Regions from separate parts of the Nocardia sp. NPDC050799 genome, predicted to be linked through region 1. Evidence: riboswitches for the same ligand, from Rfam matches in the RefSeq annotation. Region 1 holds a riboswitch; each other region holds the start of a gene.

Region 1 (7,421 bases):
CGCGTATTCGAGTTTTGTGTCCGACCGTGGGGTCACCGGCCCCGGCCGTGCCGAGTCGGGCCAGCGCGAAACAACCGATAGTCTGAGAAGGCCCGCGCAGGTTTCGGTGAGGATGTGATTCCGCGTGAGTTGGAGCCTGACCCCCGACGAGTTCGCGCATGTATGGCGTCGCGCCGACCTGGACCGGATCCCCTATCCGCTGCGGGTACTCGAATCGCCGCGCACCGAGCGCGACGCCCGGCTCCTGCGCGCCGAACTCGCCCAGCGGTTCCCGCCGGACCCCGATCTCGACGCCTGCCTGCGTATTCTCGCACTGCCACAGACCCGGGTGATCGCCATCGGCGGGGCGCCCGAACCGGGCCGGGAACTACGCGTACTGGGCTGCGTCGTCTACGATCGCGCGGTCCTGGCGGTTCAGGCCCCCGGACGCACCCGGGAATTCGGCGGGCCGGTCCAGCTCTCCATCGGGCACAGTACGAAACTCGGCGCCCGGCTGGCGGCACTGCTGCCGAAGGCGCCCGCCGGCCGCCACCCGGCCCGCACCGCCTCGGCCGCGGCGGTGCGCGATACCGAAACCGTCATCCAGGAAGTACGGGCCGCACCGCTGATCCGGAAGCTGCTGTGCGCACCGCACACCGCCGACGGCCACATCCGGATCGAACCGCATCTGGACCGGCCGAATCCGCCGCCGCCGCTGCACTACACCTGGCTCGATGTCGAAAACGACGGCCGCTACCTGCTCAAGGCGGACGAGAACGTGCACATGGTGCCAACCTCCCCTGAACAACTCGCCGCGCATCTGCAGAAGCGGATACCCGGCTGAGCCGTTCTCGCGCCGGACCGGCTGCCCCGGGGCACCGGTTCCGGCTACGCTGGGCCTGACCGACGGAGGGGTACGCCAGTCATGAAGATCGAAGACAGCCGCGCCGAGATCGTCCGGTTCCGCCAGGCAGCCCATGCGGGAACGGTCACATTCGATCCGGAGGCGGCACGCCGCTGCGCGGAACTCTACGACCGCCAGGCCGATCGGCTCATCTATCTGCGACAGCGCCTGGAAGACGCCTCCGATCCGCACGGTTTCGGGGGTCTGATCTCGGCGCAGCAACTCCAAGCCGGGTTCGGGCACAAGGCCCGCGACGCCGCCGCCCTGCTCGACCACTACATCGAAGCGGCCTACCGGATGAAGGAAGCGTTCCTGATCAGCGGCGGACTCTACGACGAGGCCGACGCCGCGAACGCCGCCGCGGTACGCGCGCTCGAAGCGAGGCTCGACCGATGAGGCGATACCTCCGCCTTCGCTGCGGCCTCCGCCGACACATGTACCCACCACGAAGAAAAAACGGTCCGGCGATACCTCCGCCTTCGCTGCGGCCTCCGCCGACACATGTACCCACCACGAAGAAAAAACGGTCCGGCGATACCTCCTCATTGCTACGGCTTACGCCGAACCCGAGTGGTCACTTCGAAGGAGGCCCTGTGATGCGATACCTCCGCGTTTGCTTCGGTCTCCGCGCACCGCATGCACTCGCTTCGATGGAGGCGTCATGAGGCGATACCTGCCCCCTCGCTCCGGCCTCTACGGACCGCATGCGACCGCTTCGAAGGAGTGCTTATGACAGGGATCGATCCCGATTACATCAGTGCCATGGAGCATTTCGAGGCCATGCGTCACGAGGACATCTATCGGGCCACGCAGCAGATCGATGCCGGTGAGATCCTGCGGACCTCCGGCACCTGGATGCACGCCGCCACCACCTTGCAGACCTCGCTGCCGCTGACCCGCGCCGGCGCGGACCGGGTGATGAACGCGATGGAATGGGACGGTGAGGCCGCCGACGCCGCCTTCGCCAGCACCCGCAGTTTCGCCGATTCGGTGGAGGAACTGGCCGGCGTGCTCGGTCAGGTGGGGTTGCGCCTGGGTGCGGTGGCCGCGGCCGCGGAAGCGGTGAAGATCGCGGTGGTACCACCCGGAGGTTCCGGCCCGGTCGGCGCGCTGGCCCGGCTGCTGGAGGCGGCCAAGGTGATCGACGCGCAGATGGTGCAGGAGGTGCTGCGCCAGGAAGCGATCCTCACCATGAACATGGTCTACAAACCGGCCTATCTGGCGGCGGGTACCGCGGTGCCCGCACTGCCCGAGCCGCCGGCCGCCCCCGGTCCGCTGCCCCCGCTCGGGCCGGCACCGGCACCTCGTGCGCGGATCGATTCGGCGGTCGGCGCGGAGTCGGCGCCGGCGGCGGGAGATTCCCCCGCACCCGGCGGCGAGGCCACCGAGTCCGGGGGTGCCGCCGATAGGCCGGTGCCGCACAGCGATTCGGCTCCGGCGGCTCCCACACCGGAGAGTCCCGCGGCACCGGAGGGTACCCCCGCACCGTCCCCGGAACACGGCGGCGGATCCCCGCAGCCACCGGCACCCGAGGTTTCGGAGCCGACCGACGGCTCGGCGCCCCCTGCGGCGCCCGCCCCCGGGGATACCGCACCGGCACCACCCCCGGCACCACCCGTCCAACCGCCCGCGGCCGAACAACCACCCGCTCCCGCGAATCCGGCCGAGCCGGAGCCGCCCGCGGCACCGAATCCGACCGCGGTACCGCTCTCGGATCCGGCCGGACAGCCCGGTATCACCGGACCGGTGCCCGGACAGCGCGCCCCCGACCAGCCCGGAGTCATCCCGCCACAATCCTGAGTCGGTATGCCCGCCGGGTCGGTATCGGCCGGAGCGGCGACCGTGAGGGTGTGCGCGGTCGCGTCGACCTGTGCGGGCACCGTCACCAACGCCCCGTCCATTCGCTGCCACGACACCGCGCCCTCGGTCTCCATCACCAGCCGCTGCCAGCGATCCGGGTCGGTGAGCAGCGGGGGGACCGGCCGGCCATCCGGAATTCGGTGATCTCCCACAGCCCGTACAGTTCGGGCTTCGGTGCGCCGCCGCCGTAATCCCACCAGCTCGACCAGCCGAGGACCGCCACTTCGACGACCAGCAGATACCGACCACGATACGATCTCGACCGGGACATCGAAGGTCATGGTGAGCACGAACATCTGTGCCATGCTCGCCACACTCGGCATCGCGCCGAGGGTGGCCGTGCGCAGCACCAGCAGCAAGCCACCGATCGGTTCCGCTACGCACCGGCGGCGGGTCCTCGGGTCCGCACGGCTCTCCGGCCGATGCCCGGACGCTGTCGATACCCCCTTGTCTCTATCGTGGGTCCGTGCCCATGCCACCCGCCGGTCTCGCCGCGGACACCGCGCCGATCACACGGATCGTCACCGATCTGCTGGGTGCCGACCTGCTCGGCCTGTACCTGTACGGGTCGGCGGTGACCAGCGGTCTGCAGTACGACAGTGACCTCGATTTCCTGGCGGTCACCGCCACGGCCCTCGATGACGCACTGCGTTCGCGTCTGTCCGGGCGACTGCTCCGGCAGTCGGGACGATGGCCCCGCACCGGCGAGGCCAGACCGGTGGAACTGACCGTGGTGGCGCGTGACGCCGTGGTGCCGTGGCGCTTCCCGCCGCGCGGCGAGTTCGTGTACGGCGAATGGTTGCGAGCGGAGTTCGAGCGCGGTGCGGTCGAACCGCCCGCGCCAGACCCCGATCTGGCGATCCTGCTCGGCATGGTGCGCGACTCGTCCGTGGCGCTGGCCGGACCGCCCGCCGCTCGGTTACTGGATCCGGTACCGCCGGGGGATCTGGTCCGCGCGATCACGGCGAGCCTGCCCACGTTGATCGCCGGCGTGGACGGTGACGAGCGCAATGCCGTCCTGACGCTGGCCCGGATGTGGATCACCGCGGAGACCGGGGCGGTGGTCTCCAAAACCGAAGCGGCCCAGCGTCTCGCGGCGCGGATGCCGGCCGTACACGCCGCGTTGCTGCGCCGCGCGCGGGACGGCTATCTCGGTGCGGCGGTGGACGACTGGGCCGGGCACCGTGACGAGGTGGCGGCGTTCGTGCGATATGCCGCCGCGGGAATCACGGCCGCCGCGGTCGCCGGCCGAGAACAGCACTGAACACTCCACCCGGACCGCTACCAGGCGATGGCCCCCTGCGCGCCGACGAAGGAACCGTCGGTGGACACTTCCGGCGATTCCGCCGCCGCGAGGACGACCTGGGCGGCCTGCTCCGGCGTCGTCGGCGCGTCGGCCGCCGCGGGAGCCAATTCGGTCGCGACGAAACCGGGGCATACCGAGGTCACCCGGACGGCGGTATCGGCGAGCGATTTCGCCAGGCCGACCGTAAGGCTGTTCAGTGCCGCCTTCGACGCCTGGTAGCCCGGGACCACCATCGAGTAGTACGCCGACTCCGGGTTCCGCTGCTCGGTGAGCGAGCCCATCTCGGTGGAGATATTGATGATCCGCCCGGCCGGTGCGCGGCGCACCAGCGGCAACAGCGCTTCGATCACATTGGCGGGGCCGAAGGTGTTGGTCATCAATGTCTCGGTGAACGCGCCGGGATGGGCGAAGTTCACCGTGCCGGTGGCGGTGGCCTCGGGCAGGATGCCGGCATTGTTCACCAGTACATCGATGTGATCGTGCCGTTCGGCGAGGGAATCGTGCAGGCACCGCGCGCTGTCCACCGAGCACACGTCGAGCACCTCCCCCTCGGCCGCCAGGCCCGCCGACCGCAGTTCGCCCACCACGGCCTCCACCGCCGGCGCGCGGCGTCCGGTGACGATCACCCGGTAACCCGCGCGGGCGAACGCCGTCGCGGTGGCGCGTCCGATTCCGCGGGTCGCCCCGGTGACCACCACGATCTTCTCCGACATGTCGTTCCTTTCGTAATTTCCGTTCGTGCCCTATGAGCATCGCGGAGGGCATACGGTGCGCGCTGGCAGGAAATCGCCGTCGCATTCGCCCGCGGCCGGTCCGCCGGTTCGAGCGGGTCGAACGTCCAGTTCACTGTCGGATAGCATGGTCGGCGGCCGCACTGCGGTCGCGGCGTGATGAGGGAACCCGGTGGAAATCCGGGACTGGCGCGCAACGGTGACACCCGCGTGGTGGAGTCCGATCACTCATCCGCCGAGCTCGGTTCCGGCCTCGCGCACAGGCCCAGACGCAAGGAGTCCACGCCGTGACGCGGTCCTTTTCTTCGGCGGTCACCGCCGTGGTATCCACCCTCCTGCTGGCCGGATGTGCCGGTTCACCCGGCCCGGGTGGTCCCGCCGCCGGGTCCGCCGCCGGCTATCCGGTGACGATCGAGAACTGCGGCGTCGAGGTCACCGTGGCGGCGCCGCCGCAGCGGGCGGTCGCACTCAATCAGGGGTCGGCGGAGATCCTGCTGTCGCTCGGTCTGGCCGATCGCATGGCCGGCACCGCCACCTGGACCGATCCGGTGCGGGAGAACCTGGCCGCCGACAACGCGCGGGTGCCGCGGCTGGCCGACAACCGACCCTCGTTCGAGGTCGTCCTGGACAAGGAACCGGACTTCGTCGCCGCCTCCTTCGGCGGCACCCTCGGTCCCGGCGGGGTGGCCGAGCGGCAGCAGTTCACCGAACTGGGTGTCCCTACCTACCTCTCGCCGACCGACTGCGACGGCAAAACCGATATCAGCGTCAATGCCGACGGTGCCCGCACCGAACCGCTGACCATGGATTCGGTGTACCGGGAGATCCGCGACCTGGCCGCCGTCTTCGATGTCGCGGACCGCGGGGAGCGGCTGGTCACCGAACTGCGCGACCGCTACGCGGCCGCGTCCGGGCGGATCGCCGCGGAGCGGGTCTCGCTGGCCTACTGGTTCGCCGACACCTCCACGCCGTACGTCGCGGGCTGCTGCGGCTCGTCCGGGATCATCACCGACGCGGTGGGCGCGAAGAACGTTTTCGATGACACCACCGACGAATGGCCGCAGGTCAGCTGGGAGGCCCTCCTCGACCGCGACCCCACCGCCCTGGTCCTGGCCGACCTGAGCCGGCGCAGCCTCGCCGGGGACGCGCTGGACAGCAAGATCGCCTTCCTGGAATCGAATCCGGTGACCGCGAAACTGACCGCGGTCCGCGAGCGGCGCTACATCGTGGTCAACGGCGCCGATATGAACCCCTCGATCCGGACGGTCGACGGGGTCGAGAAGGTCGCCGACGCGCTGGAGCGGTGGGGTTACGGTTCGTGAGCTCCGCAGCGTCGAGCACCGCCGCCCGGCTCGCCCGCGCGCCCGCGACGGCGGCGCTGGTGGTGGTCGGGGCGGCCGTACTGGTCGTCTCGATGGCCTTCACCATCACGATCGGTCCGGCCGAGCTGTCGGTCGGGGAGGTCTACGCCGTGCTGTTCGAGAAACTCGGCATCGGCACCGCGGCCGTCTCGCCGATCCGCGAAGGCATCGTCTGGCAGTTGCGGCTGCCACGGACCCTGCTGGCCGCGATCTGCGGTGCCGGTCTGGCGGTGTGCGGGGTGGTCATGCAGTCGCTGTTGCGCAATCCGCTCGCCGATCCGTTCGTGCTCGGGATCTCCTCCGGCGCGTCGACGGGTGCGGTACTGGTGGCGGTCCTCGGTGTGGGCGGCGGTCTGATCTCATTGTCCACCGGCGCTTTCCTCGGTGCGCTCGTATCGTTCGGGCTGGTGCTGATACTGGCCGCGGGCGCCGGAGGCGGCACCGCGAAGGTGGTCCTGGCCGGGGTCGCCGGAACCCAGCTGTTCTCCGCGCTCACCTCGTTCGTCGTGCTGTCCTCGGCCGACGCCGAACGGACCCGCGGCATCCTGTTCTGGCTGCTGGGTTCACTCGCGGGCGCCACCTGGACCGATGTGGGCACGACCGCGGCCGTATGCGTCGCCGGGCTCGCGCTGTGCCGGTGGTACGCGTCCGCGCTGGACGCGTTCACCTTCGGCTCGTCGACCGCCGCGACCCTGGGCGTCGCGGTCGGCCGGACCCGGCTGATCCTGCTCGTGATCACCGCGCTGATGACCGCGGTAATGGTCAGCGCGGCCGGAGCGATCGGCTTCATCGGCCTGGTGCTACCGCACGCCGCGCGTTTCCTCGTCGGCCCCCGGCACAGCCGGCTGATCCCGGTGACCGCGGTACTGGGCGCGATCCTGCTGGTCTGGGTCGACGCGCTCGCCCGAACTGTGTTCGCGCCGCAGGAGGTACCGGTCGGCGTCGTCACGGCACTCATCGGTGTCCCCGCCTTCGCCCTGCTGCTGTTCCGCACCCGGAGCGCGCCGTGACCGGCCGGGCAGCCACGAACCGGCCCGCGAACCCGCGGAGCGCACGGTGACACTGCACGCACAGGATCTGTCCTGGACCCGCGGCGGCAACCTTGTCGTCGACGCGGTGACCGTCCGGCCGGAACCCGGGCAGACCGTGGGTCTGCTGGGACCGAACGGTTCCGGTAAATCGTCGCTGCTGCGTCTGCTGGCCGGTGTTTCACGACCGGATCGCGGCAGCGTCACCCTGGACGGAACGCCCCTGCACCGTTTCGGCCGGCGTCCGCTGGC
Region 2 (7,421 bases), on a different contig from region 1:
TGGTCTCCACCCCGCAGGCCGGCGCGGAAACCCACACCAGCGGCGAAACGATCAAAACCGAAGGCGGCGAGACCACAGCGGCCCGCATCGAGATCACCGGTCTCACCAAGGACATCATCCCGGGCCTCGCATACGACGTCACCTTCAACTTCAAGAACAACGGGAACGTCGTGGTCCAGGTCCCGGTCGACGCCGGTGTAGAAGCTTCTCGGCACGAGTCGGAACTCTCCAAGAGCACCACGGGCACGGCGGGCGGCCACTGAGTTTTCCGGCCGCCGATGCCGACCTCCAGGGGTCGAGGCCCTCGGCTTCCGGCACCGACCGATCGAGGAGGCACGCTCCACGTCCACGGGGCGAGCTCGATTCGCGAAGGTGGAGGTGTGGGCTTGCTCGTGGAGGTGCTGTGTTTTTTAGCGCCGCCTTCGGCGCGCAAATAAACACTGTCGGCGCACCTGCGTAGGGTGCGGCTGTGGCAGTGACCAAGAACAGAGCCGTCTATCGGTGTTCGGAGTGCGCGCACGAGGTCGCCAAATGGGTCGGTAAGTGTCCCGGTTGCGGGTCCTGGGGGACCGTGGACGAGGCGATGCCCGTGGCGGCCGCGGCGGCGGGGCCGGGGCGTAAGGCGATGCTCCCGACTACTGCCGCGGCGCCGATTTCCCGGATCGATTCGCAGACGACCACGGCGCGGCCCACGGGGGTGTCCGAGCTGGACCGGGTGCTGGGCGGCGGGATCGTCGCGGGGTCGGTGGTATTGCTGTCCGGTGAGCCGGGAGTGGGCAAATCGACATTGCTGCTCGAGGTCGCGCATCGCTGGGCACGGCAGCGCGACGAGCGGGCGCTCTATGTCACCGCGGAGGAGTCGGCGGGACAGGTGCGCTTACGTGCCGACCGGACGGGTGCGGTGCACGACCGGGTGTATCTGGCCGCCGAATCCGATCTCTCGGTGGTGCTCGGACATGTCGATCAGGTGAAACCAACACTGCTGGTGGTCGATTCGGTACAGACGATGCTGGCCGCCGATACCGACGGTGTGATCGGCGGTGTCACCCAGGTACGCGCGGTGACCGCGGCGCTGACGTCGCTGGCGAAGGCGAGCGGTATCGCCGTCCTGCTGGTGGGACATGTCACCAAGGACGGCGCGGTCGCCGGTCCGCGCACGCTGGAACATCTGGTCGATGTGGTGTTGCAGTTCGAGGGCGACAAGAACACCACCTTGCGGATGGTGCGCGGAATCAAGAACCGGTTCGGCAGCGCGGACGAGGTGGGCTGTTTCGAACTTCATGACGACGGAATCGCTTGTGTGACAGACCCTTCCGGCCTGTTTCTGCATCATCGTGCGGATTCGGTGCCGGGTACGGCGGTCACCGTCGCGATGGACGGGAAGCGACCGCTGGTGGGCGAGGTACAGGGGCTCACGGTGGAAACGCAGGCGCCGGCGCCCCGGCGGGCCGTCAGCGGACTGGATTACAACCGGGTGGCCATGGTGCTGGCGGTGCTGCAGAGCCGGTGCGGTCTCTATGTCGGCAAACAGGACATCTACGCGGCCACCGTCGGCGGTATGCGGCTCACCGAGCCCGCCGCGGACCTCGCCGTCGCGCTCGCCATCGCCAGCGCGGCCCGGGATACGGCGCTGCCGCCCGGTTGGGTGATCCTCGGCGAAGTGGGGCTGGCCGGGGAGGTCCGGCGGATCACCTCGGTGACCCGCCGGCTCGCCGAGGCCGAACGACTCGGGTTCACCACCGCGGTGGTCCCGCCGGGCACCGACGGTAAGGCCACACCGATGACCCTGCACGAGGCTTCCAGCCTGCGCGGCGCCCTGCGGTTGGCCGGCCTGACGAAGAAGTGACTCCGCTCAGGCGATATTGAAGGGTTCGGGCGCGCTGCGCACCGAACCCATTTGCGCCACCACGTTGTAGGCGCCCGCGGGTACCTGCACCCGCTCCCCCGCGCATTCCGGCTGCGAGGTCGCGCCCGTCCAGGTCACTGTGAACGCGGCCTGCTCACCGCGGTCGAGGGTGCGCACATCCGGATCGCCGTCGGGAAAACAATCCGTGCTCGCCCATAGTTGCCGCCCACCGTCGAGCGAGTGCACGGAGACACGCTGCAGCCCGGATCCCATGTCCCGGGTGCACGGCGCACCGGAGATATTGGTGATCACGATGCCGAATACCGGTTCCTCACCCACCTGGTAGGTGGGCTGCCCCACCGATACCTTGATGGCCAGTGACTGGTCGGCACATTGGCCCGAGGCCGCCGGGGTGGGTTCGGTACTGCGCGTACCGGATACCGTGCCGGACGTACGCGTGCCGGTAGCCGTGGTGGTGGACGACGCGGCCGGCCCGGGGCCGGGCTCGGTGGTCTCGGAGATCGATGCCGCCGCGGCGGCATCGGGCGCGTCACCGCCCCGGGAGACGGTGACGGCCAGCCAGATCACCACCGCGAGCGCGACCACGAGCGCGCCGACGGCGAACACACGGCGCCGCCAGTAGATCTCCGGCGGTAACGGTCCTGTCGGTTCCAACACGTGTCAACGGTAAGCGCAGCGGGCGGCAGCGGTCGTCAACGGCACACCCGAAGGTGGCGCCGACAGCCGGCCACGGGTCAGACCGTTTCCCCGATATTGCCGACCACGCGATGTAGCTTCGCCCGGCCGTCGACCAGTTTGTAGGTGACGCAGGCGATCGCGCATTTACCGGCCGCCACCCGCTCGGAAACGATCATCGACCGCTCCATCAGCAGGCTGCTGGTCTCCACCACGTGGCGGGCTTCGAGTTCGTCCACCGATTCGAGCCCCTCGCGGCGCCCGATCAGCATCGACGGCGTGACCTTCTCGACGATGCTGCGGATGAATCCGCCGGGCACCTCGCCGCCGTCCAGCGCCTCCAGGGTCGCCTTGACCGCACCGCAGCTGTCGTGCCCGAGCACCACGATCAGCGGTACATCGAGCACACCGACTCCGTATTCGATCGACCCGAGCACCGCCGCGTCGATGACGTGGCCCGCGGTGCGCACGACGAACATATCGCCGAGCCCCTGATCGAAGATCAGTTCCGCGGCGACTCGGGAATCTCCGCAGCCGAACAGCACGGCGGTCGGATGCTGGCCGGCGACGAGCTTGGCTCGATCGGCGGCTCCCTGGCTAGGATGCAGCAGCGTGCCGTTCACGAAGCGCTCGTTTCCTTCGCGCAGCGACTTCCAGGCACTTACCGGGTTGGACTGAGGCATGGTGTCCATTCTGCACGATTTGATGTGCTCGCTTGCTTCCGTCCCGTTACAGCGCGGCGTCCAACCACGCCGAACCGGGGAAACTGCACGGTGAGGCGAACGGAGCGGGTCGGGTGAGCAGCGCAGGTATCGGGAAACCGGGTCCGGGCGGGCGCGGTGTCGTGTCGATCGACCCCGGCGCGATCGACTCCGACACCCTGATCGACTGGTACGCCCGCACGGCCCGGGACCTGCCGTGGCGGCGGCCCGGGGTGAGTGCCTGGCAGATCCTGATGAGCGAGATCATGCTGCAGCAGACGCCGGTGTCGCGGGTGGAGCCGATCTGGCGGGAATGGGTGCGGCGCTGGCCGGTGCCCTCGGCCATGGCGGCGGCGAGCGCGGGCGAGGTGCTGCGGGCATGGGGCAAACTCGGCTACCCGCGCCGTGCCCTGCGCCTGCACGAATGCGCGCAGGTCTTGGCCGCCGAGCACGGTGACCAGGTGCCCGACGATGTCGAGGTGCTGCTCGGACTGCCCGGGATCGGCGCCTACACGGCGCGGGCGGTCGCCTGTTTCGCCTACGGGCAGCGAGTTCCGGTGGTGGACACGAATGTCCGCCGGGTGGTGGCACGGGCCGTGCACGGACGGGAGGCCGGTAATCCGGCCGCGCGCGATCTACGGGAGACCGAGGCACTGCTGCCCGGCCGGATCGACCGGGCCGCCGTGTTCTCGGCGGCCCTGATGGAACTCGGCGCGACAGTGTGTACCGCGCGCACCCCGGATTGCACCCGCTGCCCGCTGCCGCGGTGCGCGTGGGTCACAGCGGGCCGGCCGGTGGCCGAATCGACGCGCCGGACACAGAAGTACGAGGGCACCGACCGGCAGGCGCGAGGGCGACTGCTCGACGTGTTGCGGGCCGCGCACGCACCGGTGGAACGCGTCCGGCTGGACCTCGCCTGGACCCGTGACCCCGGCCAGCGCGCCCGCGCACTGGATTCGCTGCTGGTGGACGGGTTGATCGAACAGACCGACGACGGACGGTTCGCCCTGGCCGGCGAGGGCTGAAGCGCGCCCGCGACCGGGCTTGCTCAGATCTCGGCGGCGGTTTCCGGAACTCCGCGCCGGACGCGGGCGAGAAAACGCTCGACCTCGGCCCGGTAGCGCTCGGGCTGATCGTCGTGCACCAGGTGACCGGCGTCGGGAACCTGGACATGCTCGGCGGCGGGATGCAGTTCGGCCATCCGGCGCATCTGACCCGGCGGGGTGATGGTGTGTTCACCCTCGATAAGCAGCGTGGGCACGGTGAGCCTGCCCCACTCCCCCCAGAACGACCGGACCCCCCATTCCTCCGAGATGTCCCGGAAAGTGGCCACCTCGCCGTGCAACCGGTAACCGTCCGGGCCCCGCTGGAACGAATCGCGGAAGTAGCGACCGGCGACCGGGCCGAAATACGCCACCAAGGCGGCCTCATCGGCGAAAGGCTGCGGCCAGGCCTCGACCATCGCGGCCCAGTAGGTGGCGGTACGGCCGGTGAAATCGGCTGCCATATCCTCCACCACCAGCCCACGCACCCGGTTCGGATGGGTGGCCGCGAACACCCAGCCGTGCAGGCCCCCCATCGAATGCCCGATCACGATCATCGGCTCGTCGATTCGCGCGGTGGCGTCGGCCAGATCGGCGACGAGGGCGTCGGTGGTGGGTTCGGGCGGGGCGGGGCGGCCGTGCCCGGCGGCGTCGAAGGTGTACACCCGCCCGTGGTCGCGCAACCACCGGACCTGGCCCTGCCAGGTGCGGGCGCTGCCCATCAATCCGTGCAGCAGCAGTATCGGAACCCCGGTCCCACCTTCGTCGTGCAACACCGGCCCGAGTTTATTCACATCCCTCCACAGGGCGTGGCGGCGCTCCCGCGGCGCGCAGTGGCCCTGCTGTGGCGTGCGGCACTGTCCCACCCGGAGCCGCGATACCTAAGCTCAGGGTATGGCTGTTGTGAAGATCAATGCGATCGAGGTCCCCGAGGGCGCGGGCCCCGAGTTGGAGAAGCGGTTCGCCCACCGCGCGCACGCGGTCGAGAACTCCCCTGGATTCCTCGGCTTTCAATTGTTGCGGCCCACGGCCGGCGAGAATCGGTACTTCGTGGTCACCCAGTGGGATTCCGAGGAGTCCTTCGCGGCGTGGCGCGACGGCCCCGCCAAGGAGGCACACGCCGGACAGCAGAACAAGCCGGTCGCCACCGGTGCCTCGCTGCTGGAGTTCGAGGTCGTACTCGACGTAGCGGGTAAGCCCGCCTCCTGATCCGGTCCGCGCACACTGGCCACGCCGGCGGCGTGGCCAGTGCTTTCTCGCGGGCATATTGACGACCGGCGACAGCCGGTGTCAAAGTTCGAGGTGAAAAGCGGAGGTGATGCGGTAATCCGGTGAAAACCCGGAGCGGTCGCGCCACTGTGATGTCCACGCCGGAACGGGTGGGCAGAGTCAGACACCCGCACCTGCGCGCAACTCGCGAACCGGACGCGAGCATCCGGATGAGGAGGACCACCATGGCCATAACCCATGTCCCGAGCAGGGCTGCCGATACGGCGGCGACAGTGCTCGTCACCGTAGGCGTCGTTGCGCTGGCCCTGTTGACGCTCTATCTGGTCGGATTCGACCAGGGCGCCATCTCACGCGGCGGAATGTTCCTGCACGAGTTGATGCACGACGGGCGCCACCTGCTGGGTGTCCCGTGCCATTGAGTGGATCTTTCGGTGCCCTGCTGCTCCGTGGTCTGCTCGCCGGTCTGATCGCCGGTCTCCTCGCGGGTGTCGTCGGTAATTTCGTCGGCGAACCCCGGGTCGAGGCTGCCATCGCCATCGAGGAGGCCGCGGCGCCCGCGCCGGAGCATGCCCATGCTTCCGGCACCGGGCATACGCACGGGGAGACAGCGCACGCGCACGGGGACGAAGCCGTGGTGAGCAGGCCTTGGCAGAAGTTCGGGCAGTTCCTGGCCGCTGCGCTGGCCGGGATGGCGTTCGGGGCGATCGTCGCGACCGCGGCGCATTACGCCCGGCGGTTCACCGCGCTGCCGGGCCATCGGCTGGTTCTCGGGCTCGGCCTGGCCGGCTGGGTCGCGGTGGTGGCCGTACCGTTCTTCGAATATCCGGCCAACCCACCGGCGGTCGGTGACCCGGAAACGATCAACGAGCGCACGTTGCTCTGGGTGGCCGCGGTGCTGCTGGGCCTGGTGGCCGTCGCGGCCGGTGTGTCCATCTGGAAAGCACTGCGGGCGCGGCCCGAATCCCTCCGGCTCGTCGCGGCGGTGGCAGGTTTCGTACTCGTCGTCACTCTCGGCTACGCGGTGCTGCCCGAGGTCGACGAAGTGGGAACCGACTTCCCCGCCTCCCTGCTGTGGGAGTTCCGCGCCGCGTCGCTGGCGGTATCGACCACGCTGTGGGTGGGTATCGGCCTGGCCTTCGCCGCGCTCATCGAATGGAGCACCCGCGGCAGTACCCGGGTACCGGAGGCCGCTGCTACCGCGGGCTGATCCGGGGAACGGCCGGCACCGGGCAGGTTCGGTGTATGAACGACACCGCGCTCGCCCACCCGGACAACCCACTCGCTCGGCGGCCCGCGGCCGTCACGACCGCCTTCGTCGCGCTCGTGGCGGCCGTGGGCTGCGGCATCGCGGAAACCGCGGTCCGCGGCGCGCGCATACCGGGCGACGTTGCGGATATCGGCGCGCTCACCGCCGGTTGGCTGCTGCGCACCGGGATCTATCTGGTGGTTCTCGGTATCGCGTGGCGAATGCTGCGGGGCGAACGCTGGGCCAGGAATCTGCTCACCGTGGGCATCGGCGTGCTCGGCACCGCGTCACTGGTGGTGGAGCCCGTTCGGATGCTCGCGGCCGCGGGCACCGGCGTGTTCACCGATATGAGCGCCGCGACCGTCTTTCTGGCGATCACTCGCGCCGGACATATCTGCGCGGTATTCGTCGCGATCCCCGCCATGTACACACCGAGTGCCCGGGCGTGGTTCCGGCCCGGGCACGGCGCCGGTGGGGCCGGATAGGGCTCTTCGCGATCCCGGGCCCCGGCTCGGGGCCCGGGACAGACGTCAGGATTCCAGGGCGGCGTCCAGGGTGATGTCGTCCACTCCGCCCAGAGCCTTGCTGACCGGGCATCCGGCCTTGGCCGCGGCGGCCGCCGCCGCGAATCCCGCCTCGTCGAGCCCGGATACCCGGCC
Region 3 (7,421 bases), on a different contig from region 1:
GACACCGTGGAAGATCTGCTGCGTCACTACCCACTGCGCTACGCCACCCAGGGGCAGCCGCTCACCGAGGAGGCGCCGGAGGACGGGGCGCACATCACCGTGATCGGCCGGGTCACCAAGGCGGATCTGCGGCCGATGCGGCAGCGGCGCGGGTCGCTGCTGAAGGTGGTGCTCGATACCGGCGGCGGGCGCGGCGTGGATGTCACGTTCTTCAACGGTGACAAGGTGAAATACGCTGTCCGCCCGGGTGTCCGGGCGATGATGTCGGGCACGGTCAACTACTGGCGGCCCGGTCAGTGGAATCTCAGCCATCCGGGATATCTGATCCTGCCGGAGGCCGATGACGAGGCGTCGACCCTGACCACCGTGCGCGGCGGGGGTGACCTGCGCGGGATCGCGCAGAGTGCGAAGGGCGCGGGCGGGGTGGACATGTCCTTCTTCGATCGTGAGTTCATCCCGGTCTATCCGGCGACGGCGAAGGTGCAGAGCTGGGAGATTTTGGCCTGTGTCCGGCAGGTTCTCGACCAGCTCGACCCGCTCGCCGATCCGTTGCCCGCCGAGGTGCGCGACGAACGGGAACTGATGCCGGTGGGCGATGCGCTGCGCCTGATCCACCTGCCCGAAAGCACCTCCGATATCGAACGCGCCCGGGAACGGCTGCGTTTCGACGAGGCACTGGCACTGCAACTGGTCCTCGCCGAACGGCGGCACGAGGTGGCGGGCCGCACCGCCCGGGCCTGTCCGCTGCGCGGGGACGGAATCGTCGCCGCCTTCGAGGAGCGGTTGCCGTTCGAACTCACCGAGGGACAGCGCGGGGTCATCGGCGAGATCTCGGCGGATCTGTCCCGGGAGCAACCAATGCACCGGTTGCTGCAGGGCGAGGTGGGCTCGGGTAAGACCATCGTCGCGCTGCACGCCATGCTGCAGGTGATCGATGCGGGTCAGCAGTGCGCGCTGCTCGCGCCCACCGAGGTGCTCGCGGCCCAGCACTATCGGTCGCTGTGCGCGATGCTGGGCGATCTCGGGCAGGCGGGGGAGCTGGGCGCGGCCGATACCGCCACCCGGGTGACGCTGGTGACCGGTTCCATGCCGGCCGCGACGAAACGAGCCGCCCTCCTCGCCGCGGTGACCGGGGACGCGGGCATCGTGATCGGTACCCACGCCTTGATCCAGGACGCGGTCGAATTCTTCGATCTGGGCCTGGTGGTGGTGGACGAACAGCACCGGTTCGGGGTGGAGCAGCGCGACGCGCTGCGGGCCAAGGCGAAATCGGGTTTCTCCCCGCATCTGCTGGTGATGACCGCGACCCCGATTCCGCGCACCATCGCCATGACCACCCTGGGCGACCTGGAGACCTCCACGCTCACTCAGCTGCCCCGCGGGCGTTCGCCGATCCAGTCGAAGGTGGTACCGCGCCGGATGCATCCCAACTGGGTGGACCGGGCCTGGGAGCGGATCACCGAGGAGGTCGGCGCGGGCCGGCAGGCCTATGTCGTGTGCTCGCGGATCGGTGACGACGAGGACGGTTCCGGGGCGCGGGGCAAGAAAGCCCCGGAGAAGGAGGCCCCGTCCACCCAGGCCGTGGTGGACGTCTTCGACCGCCTGCGCACCGGACCGCTCGCGCGACTGCGGATCGGGCTGCTGCACGGACGGCTGCCGACGGATGAGAAAGACCAGGTGATGCGCGACTTCAATGCCGGCGATATCGACGTGCTGGTCTGTACGACGGTGGTCGAGGTGGGCGTGGACGTGCCGAACGCGACCGTGATGGTGATCGTGGACGCCGACCGGTTCGGCGTGAGCCAGCTGCATCAGCTCCGCGGCCGGATCGGGCGCGGAGCGCATCCCGGGTTGTGCCTGCTGATCACCGATGCCGCGCCCGGAGGTCCGGCGATGGCCAGGCTGGAGGCCGTCGCTGCCACCACCGACGGATTCGAACTCTCGGTCCTCGATCTGCGGCAGCGGCGCGAGGGCGATGTGCTCGGTGCGGCGCAGTCGGGAACCACCCGGTCGTTGCGCCTGCTATCGCTGCTCGACGATCTCGAGGTCATCACCGCCGCCCAGGAATTGGCCCGCGCTGTGGTGGAGCAGGATCCCGGGCTGACCCGGCATCCCGGGCTGGCGGCGATGATGCACGCCGCCGTCGATTCCGAACGCCTGGAGTACCTGGCCAAATCGTGATCGGGATGCACGGGAACCGTGCCGGGACCCTCGGCGTCAAACCTGGCAACGGAATCGCCGAGGGGAGAGGTTGGCGTCATGGAGGAAAGACAGGGGTGCCGGGCGGTACGGCGGGGTCCGTCCGCGCCGTCCCGGATCAGGCCGGTGCTGCGGGTGGCGCAGGCCTGCCCGCACTGTGTGGTCCGGCGGACGAAGCGCCGGGAACCCGGGACAGGGGAGCTGGAGGGCTGAACGGCCCGGGCCGCGCGCGAGGCGGCCCGGGCCGGGAATTCAGCGGACGTCGCGGGCGGCGGCCACCATATTGCGCAGAGATGCCTCCACCTCGGCCGGGCCGCGGGTCTTCAGGCCACAATCGGGATTGACCCAGAGACGTTCGGCCGGAACCGCTGCCAGGGCGGCGCGCAGGGACGCGGTGATCTCCTCGACGCCGGGCACCCGGGGCGAGTGGATATCGTAGACGCCCGGTCCCACCCCGGCGGTGAAGCCCGAGGCGGTCAGATCGTCCAGTACCTCCATTCGCGAGCGGGCGGCCTCGATGGACGTGACATCGGCGTCCAGCCCGGCAATGGCGTCGATCACCTCGCCGAACTCCGAATAGCACAGATGGGTGTGGATCTGGACGGAGTCGGCCACCCCGGAGGTCGCCAGCCGGAACGCGTGCACCGACCAGTCCAGGTACGCCTGTTGATCGGCTTCGCGCAGCGGGAGCAGTTCCCGCAGCGCGGGCTCGTCGACCTGGACGATCCGGATACCGGCGTTCTGCAGATCCACCATCTCGTCCCGGATCGCCAGGGCCACCTGCCGGGCCGAATCCGGCAGCGGCTGGTCGTCACGGACGAAGGACCAGGCCAGGATGGTGACCGGGCCGGTAAGCATGCCCTTGACCGGTTTGTCGGTGAGCGACTGCGCGTAGGTGATCCAGTCCACCGTCATCGCGGCCGGGCGGAAGACGTCACCGAACAGGATGGGCGGGCGCACGCATCGGGTGCCGTAGGACTGCACCCAGCCCAGATCGGTCGCCGCGAATCCGTCCAGCTGTTCGGCGAAGTACTGCACCATATCGTTGCGTTCCGGTTCGCCGTGCACGAGGACATCGAGCCCGAGTTTCTCCTGCAGCGCGATGACCTCGCCGATCTCCGCCCGCATCCGCCGCACGTACTCGGCCCGGTCGATCTCTCCGGACCGCAGCGCCGCCCGGGCCAGCCGGATGGCCGAGGTCTGCGGGTAGGAGCCGATGGTGGTGGTCGGCAGCGACGGCAGGTGCAGGCGCTCCCGCTGGAGGGTCCGGCGCTGTTCGGCCGGAGCCCGCCGCGCGGCGTCCGGGCCCAGGGCGGCCAGTCGCGCCCGCACCTGGGTGTTGCCGATCCGTGGATCGGCGCGGCGGCTCGCCGCGGCGGCACGGGCGGTTTCCAATTCCGCGGTGACCGCCTCGGTGCCGGAGTGCAATCCCGTCGCCAGCACGCGCACCTCGGCGGTTTTCTCGGTGCCGAAGGCGAGCCAGGAGCGCAGCGCGTCGTCGAGCCGCGTCTCCACCGCCAGCGAGTACGGGATGTGCAGCAGCGAGCACGAGATGGAGACGGCCAGGGCCCGCACGCTGCCCAGCAGGGTGGCCAGCGTCGACAGCGCGTCGTCGAGGTCGGTGCGCCAGACATTGCGGCCGTCGACCACACCCGCGACCAGCAGTTTGCGCGACAGCGCGGGGACTGCCGCCACCGCGGCGACATCGGTACCCGCGACCAGATCGAGGGCAATACCTTCGACATCGGTGGCGGCCAGTGCTTCCAGTGCGGCGCCCGGATGCCCGAAATAGGTGGCCACCAGCACCGCCGGCCGCTGCGCCGCCGTGGTGAGTTCGGTATAGACCCGGCGGACCGTCGCCAGTTCCGCCGGGGTGAGATCGGTGACCAGCGCGGGCTCGTCGAGTTGTACCCAGCCCGCGCCCGCGTCGGCGAGCAGCCGCAGCAACTCCCGGTACAGCGGGACTAGTTCGTCGATCCGGTCCAGCGCCGCGCCGCCGGTGGTCTTGGCCAGTTTCAGGAAGGTGACCGGTCCGATGACCACGGGCCGGGCCGGCACTCCGAGCTCGATCGCTTCGGCCACCTGCGCCAGCAGGTCTTCCGGATGGAGACCGAAGGTGGTGTCCGGACCGAGTTCGGGCACCAGGTAGTGGTAGTTGGTGTCGAACCACTTGGTCATCTCCAGCGGTTCCACCGCCTCGGTTCCGCGTGCGGCGGCGAAGTAGCGGTCCAGCCGATCCGTGATCCCGGCCACCCGGGCGGGCAGGGCACCGAGGAGGACGGCGGTGTCGAGCATCTGGTCGTAGTAGGAGAAGGTGCCGACGGGGATCGAATCCAGGCCGGCGGCGGCCAGTTCTGCGTACTGGTCCCGGCGCAGCGCGCGGCCGGTCTCGTGCAGCTGCGCCGCGTCGATCCGGCCCGCCCAGTAGGACTCGGTCGCGCGTTTCAGTTCCCGGCGGGGCCCCACCCGGGGGAGTCCGAGAACCGTTGCGGTGAACGGGTGGTGCGAAATAACAGTCACGGTGTGCTCCAGTGCTGAAGTTCGACGGACGTCGCCCTTCCCGGGCGCACAACACCGATGAGACCCCGAACGACCCGTCCGTGCGGTCGGGTCGGATGTCAGCACTGGTGGCGGCGCCCGCTCCACGAGGCGACGGCCACCGGATACGGCGTATCCGGTACAACCGGCAGGTCTTCGGACTCGCGGGCACCGGCCTGTCGGCCGACCTACTGGCCGTCGCTTCCCAGGCGTGCTGCCCAGTGCTGATGACGGCGGTCGTTCCTGCTCACCGCTGCGGGACAGTTCCGGATTTCCACCGGATTCCCTCTCACCCGCGTGGTGCGGGCTTCGGCGCCGGGGGCGGACGTTCGGGGCTCCTCGTCGTCCGGCCGGCGGACCAGCTGCGGGTCCACCATAACGCGGACGCACCGAGCCCGCCCGCGGCGGCTCGAACAGCGTCCGGCTTCGCACATCTTCGCAAGAGGCCCGGACTGCTCGGATAGCCGGGAAATGGCCGCAGCGGATGATACGCACAGGCCGGGATCGTGGGCGGTGAGATATGACGGTGCGGTGAACAGGACTTCGCAGCGTTGCCATACGTACTTGTGAAGATTTTGCGAAGTGGACTTCGCTGTCGCCCCTGGGTGTGGCGCCGGGTACGTTGGTTCAATGTTCTCGAAAGTCTTGGTTGCCAACCGCGGCGAAATCGCCATCCGAGCCTTCCGCGCGGCGTACGAGCTCGGTGTCGGAACGGTTGCCGTCTTCCCGCACGAGGACCGCAATTCGGTCCACCGCCTGAAGGCGGACGAGGCATACGAGATCGGCGAGGAAGGTCATCCGGTCCGCGCCTACCTCTCGGTCGACGCCATCATCGAGGCAGCGAAGACCGCGGGCGCCGACGCGATCTACCCCGGCTACGGGTTCCTGTCGGAGAATCCCGATCTGGCCGCCGCGTGCGCCCGGGAGGGCATCACCTTCATCGGACCGTCGGCCGAGGTTCTCGAATTGGCGGGCAACAAGGCCCGCGCGATCGCCGCGGCGCGGGAGGCCGGGCTGCCGGTCCTGGATTCGAGCGCGCCCTCGGCCGATGTGGCGGAGTTGCTGGCGGCCGCGGAATCCATGGAATTCCCGGTATTCGTCAAGGCTGTCGCCGGTGGTGGCGGGCGCGGTATGCGCCGGGTGGCCGAGCGGTCCGGGCTGCGGGAAGCGATCGAGGCCGCCTCGCGCGAGGCGGAATCGGCGTTCGGCGATCCGACGGTGTTCCTGGAACAGGCCGTGGTGAACCCACGGCATATCGAGGTACAGATCCTGGCCGACAGCCAGGGCAATGTGATGCACCTGTTCGAGCGGGACTGTTCGCTGCAGCGGCGGCACCAGAAGGTGATCGAGCTGGCCCCCGCCCCGAATCTGGATCCGGCATTGCGGGACCGGATCTGCGCGGACGCGGTGGCCTTCGCCCGGCAGATCGGGTACAGCTGTGCGGGCACGGTGGAGTTCCTGCTCGACGAACGCGGCGAACATGTGTTCATCGAGATGAATCCGCGGATCCAGGTGGAACATACGGTGACCGAGGAGATCACCGATGTGGATCTGGTGCAGTCGCAGTTGCGGATCGCGGCCGGGGAGAGCCTCACCGACCTGGGACTGAGCCAGGACACGGTGACCATCCGCGGTGCGGCGCTGCAGTGCCGGATCACCACCGAGGACCCGGCCAACGGATTCCGTCCCGATACCGGTCGAATCACCGCCTATCGCACCCCCGGCGGCGCCGGTATCCGCCTCGACGGCGGCGCGAACCTGGGCGCGGAGATCGGCGCCTACTTCGATTCCATGCTGGTCAAGCTCACCTGCCGCGGCCGGGACTTCCCGGTGGCGGTGGCGCGGGCCCGGCGGGCGCTGATGGAATTCCGGATCCGCGGTGTCACGACCAATATCCCGTTCCTGCTCGCGGTACTCGGCGACGACGATTTCACCGCGGGCCGTATCACCACCTCGTTCATCGACGAGCGCCCGGAACTGCTGGCCACCCGCGAACCCGCCGACCGCGGCACCAAGATCCTGAACTACCTGGCCGATGTCACGGTGAACAAACCGCACGGCGCCCGGCCGACCGCGGTGTACCCGCACGACAAACTGCCTGCGATCGACCTGTCGGTGCCGCCGCCGGCCGGTTCGCGGCAGAGACTGCTGACGCTGGGCCCGGAAGGATTCGCCCGCGCGCTGCGCGAACAGAAGGCCGTCGGGGTCACCGACACCACCTTCCGCGACGCGCACCAGTCGCTGCTGGCGACCAGGGTACGCACCAACGGCCTGCTCGATGTGGCCGGGCATGTGGCGCGACTGACCCCGGAACTGCTGTCCATCGAGGCATGGGGCGGGGCGACCTACGATGTGGCGCTGCGGTTCCTCTACGAGGACCCGTGGGAGCGGCTGGCCGCGCTGCGCGAGGCGATTCCCAACATCTGCCTGCAGATGCTGCTGCGCGGCCGCAACACCGTCGGCTACACCCCGTATCCGGAGCGGGTGACCCGGGCATTCGTGGCCGAGGCCACCGAGACCGGTATCGATATCTTCCGGATCTTCGACGCCCTGAACAATGTGGACCAGATGCGCCCGGCCATCGACGCGGTGCGGGAAACCGGTACCGCGATCGCGGAGGTCGCGCTGTCCTACACCGGTGATCTCACCGACCCGGACGAGAAGCTCTACACCCTCGATTACTA
Region 4 (7,421 bases), on a different contig from region 1:
CCCGATGTTCCCTACCGCGACCGGCTGGCCGGCCGAGCACTGCGTCGAATACGCGGTTCTGTGCTCGGCGGCCATTCTGCTGATCGCGATACCGCTGGCGCTGTTGCAGTACCGCCGGGTGGCCAGTCACTGAGCACGACAAAGGCCGTGCCCGCCGGATATCCGGCGGGCACGGCCTTGCTATGCCACCTCTGGTCGTCCGGGCTCAGCCCCGGCGACGGGTCTTGAGCAGTTCCAGCCGCTCCTTGAGCAGTTCCTCGAGCTCATCCTTGCTGCGCCGCTCGAGCAGCATGTCCCAATGCGTGCGGGGCGGCTTCACCTTCTTCGCCTCCTGCGTGGTGCCCTCGATCAGCACACCTTCCTGGCCGTTGCGGCACAACCAGGTCGGCGGAATCTCGGCGTCGTCGGCGAACGGAACATCGAACTCTTCACCATTGTCGGTCCGGTACCGGGCGATCCGGCGGGGAGCCAGATCATGGTCGCGGTCGGTTTCGTAGCTCACCGCTCCGAGCCGGCTGCCCCGGAGTACGCGATCTGCCATCTGTACAGGTCCTCTCTGTGTTGTCGGCGCGTTGCCGCGCGCGGGTCCGCGGTTCCCTGCCGCGGGGCTCCGGAACACCGGAGCGGATACACCGACGGTGTATCCGCTGCGGGGCACCGGAACCCGCGCCGGGGTGCGAACCGATGGGTCGACCCCTTGTTGTCTTGCTACCGCGACCTGGTGGGTCGCGTTCGCCGGCCGTTGTCGCCCGCCGACCGTTCGGGTCACGTGCGCGGGCCGTTGGCTGTGCCACGAATCGGGGATTCGTGCCGGTCCAGGCCGTGCGCCCTGTTGATGTCAACGTTCGTCAGGGTCTTTCCGTTCCCAAGCCTTGTAATTGTACGGGGTTCGGCGAAAAGGCCCCGCGCGGTGTGCGGTGTGTGCCGCTGCGAGAGTTCCTATTAGGGTGTCGGGTCATGTCGCGCCGGTTGGAGTCGTGCCTGTGGTGTGGTCGGGAAATAGTGGATTCGGAAGCAGGGCGGCGGCGCCGCTACTGCCGACAGTCCTGCCGCCAGCGCGCCTATGAGCATCGCAACAATGTGAAGGGCACTGGGATCCCCGCCGATTCGGTGGTGCTCAGTGCCGCCGAGGCCACCGCCCTGGCCGACCGGTGGTTCGCCGCGCGCTGCGCGGCCGAGGATGTGGCGACGGCGGTCGACGAGGGCGCCGGCCGGGAGGAGCTCGCGCGGCTCAGCGCGGTTCTGGTCGAACTCGCCCGGGACGCCGAAAGGTTGCGCTGACCTGCGTCGAATCGTGCTGTGCGCGCGGCGGCGAGATCGTCTCGCCGCCGACCGCCGGGGTGGACCCGACGCTGACCGCGGCGAGGATCGTGACCACGACGCCGAGGCCGAGCAGCGCGAGCAGGGTGGCGGTGTCCGGGTGCAGCAGCGGTTGTCCGCGCATCGCCTGCCAGAATGTGATCGCCTGCAGACCGCCCCAGCCCAGGATCACCACCCCGATCAACCTGCTGCGGGTCCGCGCCGGGCGCAGCCGGGGGTAGCGCCTCGCGTACCAGGCGAGGATCACCACCGCGGCCAGTACCACCTGAATTCCGTGCAATCCGACGAAATGGGGAATGCGCAGGTCACCGCCGAGGGTGCTCCAGTGGGTGATCGGCATACCCGTCACCGCGTCCGGTGCGCCGACGGCCTGCCGGGTTCCGGCGTCGACCACGGTGTGCCCGGCGGCCAATTCGACCAGCCGGCCGTCCGCGGTCCGGGTGAGCTGGGTCCCGGTGAAACCCATGAGGTATCCCAGTGCCATCGAGACCACACCCATCGTCAGCCCGCCGCGAATCGCCCACACTGTGGGCCGATCCGCGCCGGGACGTATCGAAACGATCACGGCGATCAGCAGATTCGCGAAAAAGAGACCCGGGACACCCGAGGCGAAGATTATCTGCCCGATTTCGTTGACCGGGTCTGTTTCGGTGTTGAAATGGCTGAAGGTGCCACGCGCGGCCTGGACCACGATGAATCCCACGTCCACGAACGCGGTGACGGAGAACACGACCCCCAGCCACCAGGTCACCCGCCGGCCACGGTGGGGTAGTGACAGCAGCCAGGCAAGGGTCAGCGAGTACAGCAGAAACGCCAGCCCGAATTTGACCGGTTTGAGCCAGACCGATTCGCCGAGTAGGACGCGGTCGTCGACGGCCATCGCGATCAGGCCGGTAAACACCAGACCGGCCATTGCCGCGGAACTGAGCAGCAAAGGCCGGTGCAGGCGTCCGATCACCCGACATGGATCGGAAGTTGTGGGGCGTCCGGGAACCGGGACGCTGGGGAGCAGTGCGGACATGATCCGACGGTAGGAACGGGGATCCGGCCGCCGCGTCCCACTATGGGACTGGGTGCGGCCGGTACCCCGGTATGCCGGGGGCCGTCGGATCGGCCGGGGGTAAGGGTCAGCCGGGGTTGTTCAGGACGAGACCGCGACCGGCGAGATAGGGCAGCGGGTCGACCGGGCCGATACCGGGCTGGTGGACCTCGTAGTGCAGGTGCGGTCCGGTGGACTGGCCGCGGCTGCCGACGGTGGCGATCACGTCACCGGCCTGCACCTGCTGGCCGACCGAGGCGAGAATGTCCTGCATATGGCCGTAGACGCCGACGCTGCCGTCGTCCTGCTGGACGCGGACCCACAGGCCGAAGCCGGTGGCCGGACCGGCCTCGATCACGACACCGTCGGTGACCGACCTGATGGGCGAACCCATGTTCGCGGCGAAGTCGATGCCGTTGTGGTTGGTGCCCCAGCGTGCCCCGAAGCCCGAGGACACGACGCCGTCGGCCGGTTGTACCGTGGTTTGGCGCGGGGGCTCGTAGAACGGGAAGGACACCGGAGCGGGCTGATTGTCACCGGCGGCCTGATGCGGGGCCCACGCGGCGGGGTCGTGCGAGGTGGCCGGCCGTTCGGCGGGCGCGCGGTCGGCGGGGTCGGCCGGCGCCTCCGAGATGGCGGCTACCGGGGTGATCTGTTCGTTATCGGAATCGGCTCCTGCGGCGAAGAGCGCGAAACCGGCGCAGAGGGCTGTCGAGGTGGCGACAACCTGTGTCGTGATGGGGCGACGTCCGATCGACGACACCGTGAGCTTACGGAAAGGTAACGGAAGGGTCACGGGCATGGTTACAAGCTAGGGGACCGACACGCCGAGTCAGCAATTATGTGGCAACAGTCACGAGATCATATATTCCCAGGTCGCGTATTACCGTCCGATAACGGAACCGGAAATACCGCCCGCCGAGCTGCGCAAGTGAGACATTGATCTAGTTTGACCGAAGTGTGCCAGAAGATCGACACTGTTTCAGTGGTCGCTAACAGAGTCGCGCCGCTGGTCGCCCTGGCAGACCCCACCAGGCGCGCGATATTCGAGGCGTTGCCCGCCGGGCCGCGCTCGGTGGGCGAGCTCGCCGCCCAGGTCGGGATCACCAGCTCGGCGGCATCGCAGCATCTGCGGGTACTGCGGGACGCGCGGCTGGTGATGATGCGGCCGATGGGCAACCACCGCCTCTACTCCCTGGACCCCCGCGGTCTCAGCGATGCCCGCGACTACCTCGAACAGTTCTGGCAGAGCGCCCTGGCCGCCTACGCCGCCGCGCTCAGCGAAGCCGCGAACCGGGACGACCGGTAGCGCCGGCCCCTCAGCCGACCCGGCGGTACGCCGGACTGCCGGTCATACCCGCTTCGCCGCGACGTTTGCTCAGCTGCCGGTCGAGGGCAGCGATCACCTCGGCCGAGCCGATCTGTAGCAGGCCGGGATCGGTGGTGGAGGCATGACGGTCGCCGATGCGCCCGGCCCACAGCACCTCGTGCCGGGTCAGCAGGTGCCGCGGCGGCCCGCCCTGATCCGGGGCCGTGGGACCGAACAGTTGCACGGTGCGGGTGCCGAAGGCGGTGGCGAGATGGGCGACGCCGGTGTCACCGCACAGGACCACGGAGGCCTCGGCCACCGTCGCCGACAATTCGATCAGGTTCTGAGTACCGGCCAGCACCCGCCGGCCGGACAGTCCGGCCCGGGCCGCGATCCCCAGCGCGTTCTCCCGGTCGCTCTCGTCACCGGTCAGCACGACCTCGTGGCCGAGTACCAGCAGATGCCGGATCACCGCCGCGAATCGGTCCGCGGGCCAGCGCCGGGCGGCCGTGCTCGCGCCGATATGGACGACCACGCTGTCGCGATGACTGGTGGTGGCCACCGGCGGCACCAGGCCCAGATTGCGCCGATCTGCACCGACCCCGTCGAATTCGAGCAGATGACACCAGCGGTCGATCGGATGGTGGTCGGGTTGCCACTCGGGTGCCGGGATCTCCGGGAACGCCGGATTCCGATACGTGAGGATACGTTCGGCCCCGGTCTTGCCGAGCTGCACGATCGGGGCGGTGCCGGCGCCGTGCAGGTTCACCGCCAGTTTCGGCGGCGGCCCATCCCAGCGCAGGCCCTGCGGATCGGCGATGGGCACGAACTCGTCCACGCAGGCGATCACATCCACGATGGGACGCAGGCGGTGCGGCGCGGCCAGCACGAGATGATCGCTGCGGCGGGCCCGGCGCAGTGCACGTAATGCCGGCACAGCGGTGAGTAGATCACCGAGACCGCGTGCCTGAAGCACGAGAACTACCGACACCCGACTCTCCTAGCCACCTGTTGCCCGTTGTGCCGCCCCCTCTCGAACCGTCCTGGCGAGAACGGACCACGGCGAGAGCATTTCCTTGGATGACTACCACCTGGTAGCCGGCGGCAAACGTTGGCCGGTGGCGGCCTGGATCACACGCTGTGCGTTCGCCCGGCGTGGCAGTACCGTCCGCCACCTGACGGGACGGGTATCGCGTAGGCGAGACGATGGTCACCCGCGGGGCGCTTGGGTAATGTGACCGATGTTCGTAGGGAAGTCCGGTGCGAATCCGGCGCTGTCCCGCAACTGTGTGGCTCGCATGCGGGCCGCAGCCAGATACCTGCGGATGAACCAGAAACGGTCATGATCACGTGGGTATGGTCGATGCGCCGAACGAGCCGCTCGAGCGCGGTCCGTTTCGCATGTCTTCGTCGCGTGACCCTGCCTGACGCGACGGGAGTCGGATATGCGTTGTGCACCACCGGAGTCGAGCCGCCGAGCGTTTCTGGTCGGCAGTGTGCTGGCCGCGGGAGCGCTGGCCCTCGGCTGCGGCCGCGGCTCCTCCGCCGGTACCGATACGTTCACCGCCGCCTTCCAAGGCTCCGGCGCCGGGGAGGGGATCGACCCCGGCGTGCACACCCTCTTCATCGACGAAGCCCGGATGAAGGCCGTCTACGACGGTCTGTTCGAGGTGGATGGTTCGATGACACCGATCCCGCGGCTGGCGGAATCGGCCGAACCGAATGCCGACGGCACCCGGTGGCGGATCGCGCTGCGGGACGCGGCCTGGCACGACGGGAAGAAGTTCACCGCACGCGATGTGCTGTACACCTTCTCGCGGGTGCTCGGGCCCGCGCCGCAGCGCCCGTTCATCGCCGCGTCCTCGCTGGACCAGGTGGACCTGGCCGGCAGTCGCGCGATCGACGACCGCACCGTCGAGATCGTGCTGAAGCGGCCCTCGTTCGAGTTCCGCATCGCACTGTCGGTGTACGGCACCAAGATCGTGCAGGACGGCGCCGCCGATTTCACCCGCCCGGTGGGCACCGGGCCCTTCGTCTTCGACTCCTTCGAGGCCGGCCGGCAGTTCACCGCGCACCGTAACGAGCACTACTGGGACGGCGCGCCCGCCGTCGGGCAGTTGCGGATCGTGAGCGCGGAGGCGGACGCCCGGGTGAACGCGGTACGCGGCGGCGAAATCGACTACGCCGACAACCTCACGCCGTCGGCAGCGCGGACGCTGGCGGGGCACCCCGGCGTCACACTGGTGTCCACCCCCGGGAGCGGAATCCATTTCTTCGCCATGAAGACCGACCGGCCGCCGTTCGACAACCCGGATGTGCGACGCGCCGTCATGCGGATGGTCGACCGGGCGGAACTGGTGAAGGTGGCGTTCGAAGGTCAAGGGGAGGTCGGCAACGATGTCTTCGGTAAGGGCTACCAGTACTACGCCGATCTGCCGCAGCACGAGTACGACCCCGACGAGGCCGGCCGGCTGCTGCGCCGGGCCGGGGTACGCGAGCTGAGTTTCGATCTGTTCACCGCCCCGGTCGCCTACGGGTTCGTCGAAGCCGCCCGGCTGTTCGCCGAGCAAGCCGCCGGATGCGGAGTCCGGGTGAACGTGGTGCTGGGTTCCAAGGACAGCTATTACACCGATGCGCTGCGGACGGGACATCTCACGATGGGGCAGTCGGGGCCGCTGCCGATCCCCAACCATTTCGCCTCGCGGCTGCTCAGCACATCCCCGCAGAACCGCACCAAATGGTCCGATCCGCAGTTCGACGCGCTGTACACGACCGCGCAGGCCACCCCTGATCCGGACCGCCGGGCGGCGCTCTACCGCGACATGCACGAAATACTGCACGATCGAGGAGGCTTCGTGTTCTTCGGCACCACGCACTGGAACAGCGCCGCCGGTGACCGGTTCCGGCAGCTTCCGGCCGCCGTACCCAATTCGCACGACTGGGCGCGCTTCGACGCGGTTTCGGCCCGATGACCGCCGCGCGGCTCGATCCGGACCGGGCACGGTACTGGGTCGAACGCTGGGATCGCCAGCAGGAGTACTACCTGCCCGACCGGGAGGCCCGGTTCGAGGTGATCGGTGATGTGCTGACCGAACTGCTCATCCGGCCGGATCCCCTGATCGTCGATCTGGGCGTCGGCCCGGGGACCCTGGCGGGCCGGTTGCTCGCCCGCATTCCCGGCGCCACCGTCGTCGGTGTCGACGCCGACCCGCTGCTGCTGGCGCTGGCCGACACCGTCTACGGTTCACCGCGGTTCCGGACCGTATCCGCCGATCTGCGCGCGCCCGGCTGGTTCGCCGCGCTGGACCTCGAGCGCGCCCCCGACGCGTTCGTGAGCACCACGGCACTGCACTGGATGAACCGGGCACCGCTGCGCGCGCTGATCGAGACCTGTGCCCGGGCGCTGCCGGCGGGCGGGGTCTTCGTCGACGGTGACCATCTGTACGAGGGGCCGGACGGTCCGCGACTGGACGATCTGGGCCGGGCGCTGACCGCCCGGCGGGCCGAGCGGGTGGGCTCGGCCGCGGGGGAGGACTGGGCGGCGTGGTGGGCGGCCGTGGGAGCGGCCGACGAACTCGCCGAGCCGGCGCGCCTGCGCGACGGCGGATTCGAGCACACGGTCACCGATCGGCCCACCGCCGGCGACTACACCGCTTTCCTACGCGCCGCCGGTTTCGCCGAGGCCGGGACGGTCTGGCAGTACGGCGACGACCGCGTCGTGGTCGGGATCCGGTAGCGGCCCGATGGCCGGGA

Evidence for each region. A riboswitch is a leader RNA that binds a small molecule or an ion and turns the genes downstream of it on or off. The one in region 1 is predicted to bind cobalamin.
Region 2: another riboswitch for cobalamin. It lies ahead of AB0H42_RS20805 (CbtB domain-containing protein); the one in region 1 lies ahead of AB0H42_RS13290 (ABC transporter substrate-binding protein).
Region 3: another riboswitch for cobalamin. It lies ahead of metE (5-methyltetrahydropteroyltriglutamate--homocysteine S-methyltransferase); the one in region 1 lies ahead of AB0H42_RS13290 (ABC transporter substrate-binding protein).
Region 4: another riboswitch for cobalamin. It lies ahead of AB0H42_RS18365 (ABC transporter substrate-binding protein); the one in region 1 lies ahead of AB0H42_RS13290 (ABC transporter substrate-binding protein).

The regions. Positions count from the first base shown of each region.
Region 1 covers NZ_JBFAHF010000010.1:173,324-180,744, forward strand. Annotated here, with positions in the region: gene AB0H42_RS13260 (ESX secretion-associated protein EspG) at 125-823, shown strand; gene AB0H42_RS13265 (hypothetical protein) at 905-1,279, shown strand; gene AB0H42_RS13270 (hypothetical protein) at 1,613-2,683, shown strand; gene AB0H42_RS13275 (hypothetical protein) at 2,817-3,014, opposite strand; gene AB0H42_RS13280 (aminoglycoside adenylyltransferase family protein) at 3,216-4,007, shown strand; gene AB0H42_RS13285 (SDR family NAD(P)-dependent oxidoreductase) at 4,025-4,762, opposite strand; cobalamin riboswitch at 4,899-5,032, shown strand; gene AB0H42_RS13290 (ABC transporter substrate-binding protein) at 5,119-6,102, shown strand; gene AB0H42_RS13295 (iron chelate uptake ABC transporter family permease subunit) at 6,195-7,151, shown strand; gene AB0H42_RS13300 (ABC transporter ATP-binding protein) at 7,198-7,421, shown strand, end outside.
Region 2 covers NZ_JBFAHF010000019.1:93,074-100,494, forward strand. Annotated here, with positions in the region: gene AB0H42_RS20770 (hypothetical protein) at 1-263, shown strand, start outside; gene radA (DNA repair protein RadA) at 476-1,846, shown strand; gene AB0H42_RS20780 (hypothetical protein) at 1,853-2,524, opposite strand; gene AB0H42_RS20785 (carbonic anhydrase) at 2,602-3,225, opposite strand; gene AB0H42_RS20790 (A/G-specific adenine glycosylase) at 3,387-4,268, shown strand; gene AB0H42_RS20795 (alpha/beta hydrolase) at 4,292-5,062, opposite strand; gene mhuD (mycobilin-forming heme oxygenase MhuD) at 5,181-5,495, shown strand; cobalamin riboswitch at 5,556-5,707, shown strand; gene AB0H42_RS20805 (CbtB domain-containing protein) at 5,741-5,935, shown strand; gene AB0H42_RS20810 (CbtA family protein) at 5,926-6,723, shown strand; gene AB0H42_RS20815 (hypothetical protein) at 6,759-7,247, shown strand; gene AB0H42_RS20820 (OsmC family peroxiredoxin) at 7,293-7,421, opposite strand, start outside.
Region 3 covers NZ_JBFAHF010000005.1:111,857-119,277, reverse strand. Annotated here, with positions in the region: gene recG (ATP-dependent DNA helicase RecG) at 1-2,181, shown strand, start outside; gene metE (5-methyltetrahydropteroyltriglutamate--homocysteine S-methyltransferase) at 2,452-4,719, opposite strand; cobalamin riboswitch at 4,867-5,072, opposite strand; gene AB0H42_RS07525 (pyruvate carboxylase) at 5,368-7,421, shown strand, end outside.
Region 4 covers NZ_JBFAHF010000016.1:77,427-84,847, reverse strand. Annotated here, with positions in the region: gene AB0H42_RS18400 (ABC transporter permease) at 1-133, shown strand, start outside; gene AB0H42_RS18395 (RNA polymerase-binding protein RbpA) at 206-541, opposite strand; gene AB0H42_RS18390 (hypothetical protein) at 958-1,281, shown strand; gene AB0H42_RS18385 (hypothetical protein) at 1,232-2,341, opposite strand; gene AB0H42_RS18380 (M23 family metallopeptidase) at 2,448-3,161, opposite strand; gene AB0H42_RS18375 (metalloregulator ArsR/SmtB family transcription factor) at 3,345-3,668, shown strand; gene AB0H42_RS18370 (glycosyltransferase family 9 protein) at 3,679-4,659, opposite strand; cobalamin riboswitch at 4,866-5,010, shown strand; gene AB0H42_RS18365 (ABC transporter substrate-binding protein) at 5,114-6,640, shown strand; gene AB0H42_RS18360 (class I SAM-dependent methyltransferase) at 6,637-7,404, shown strand; gene AB0H42_RS18355 (ABC transporter permease) at 7,412-7,421, shown strand, end outside.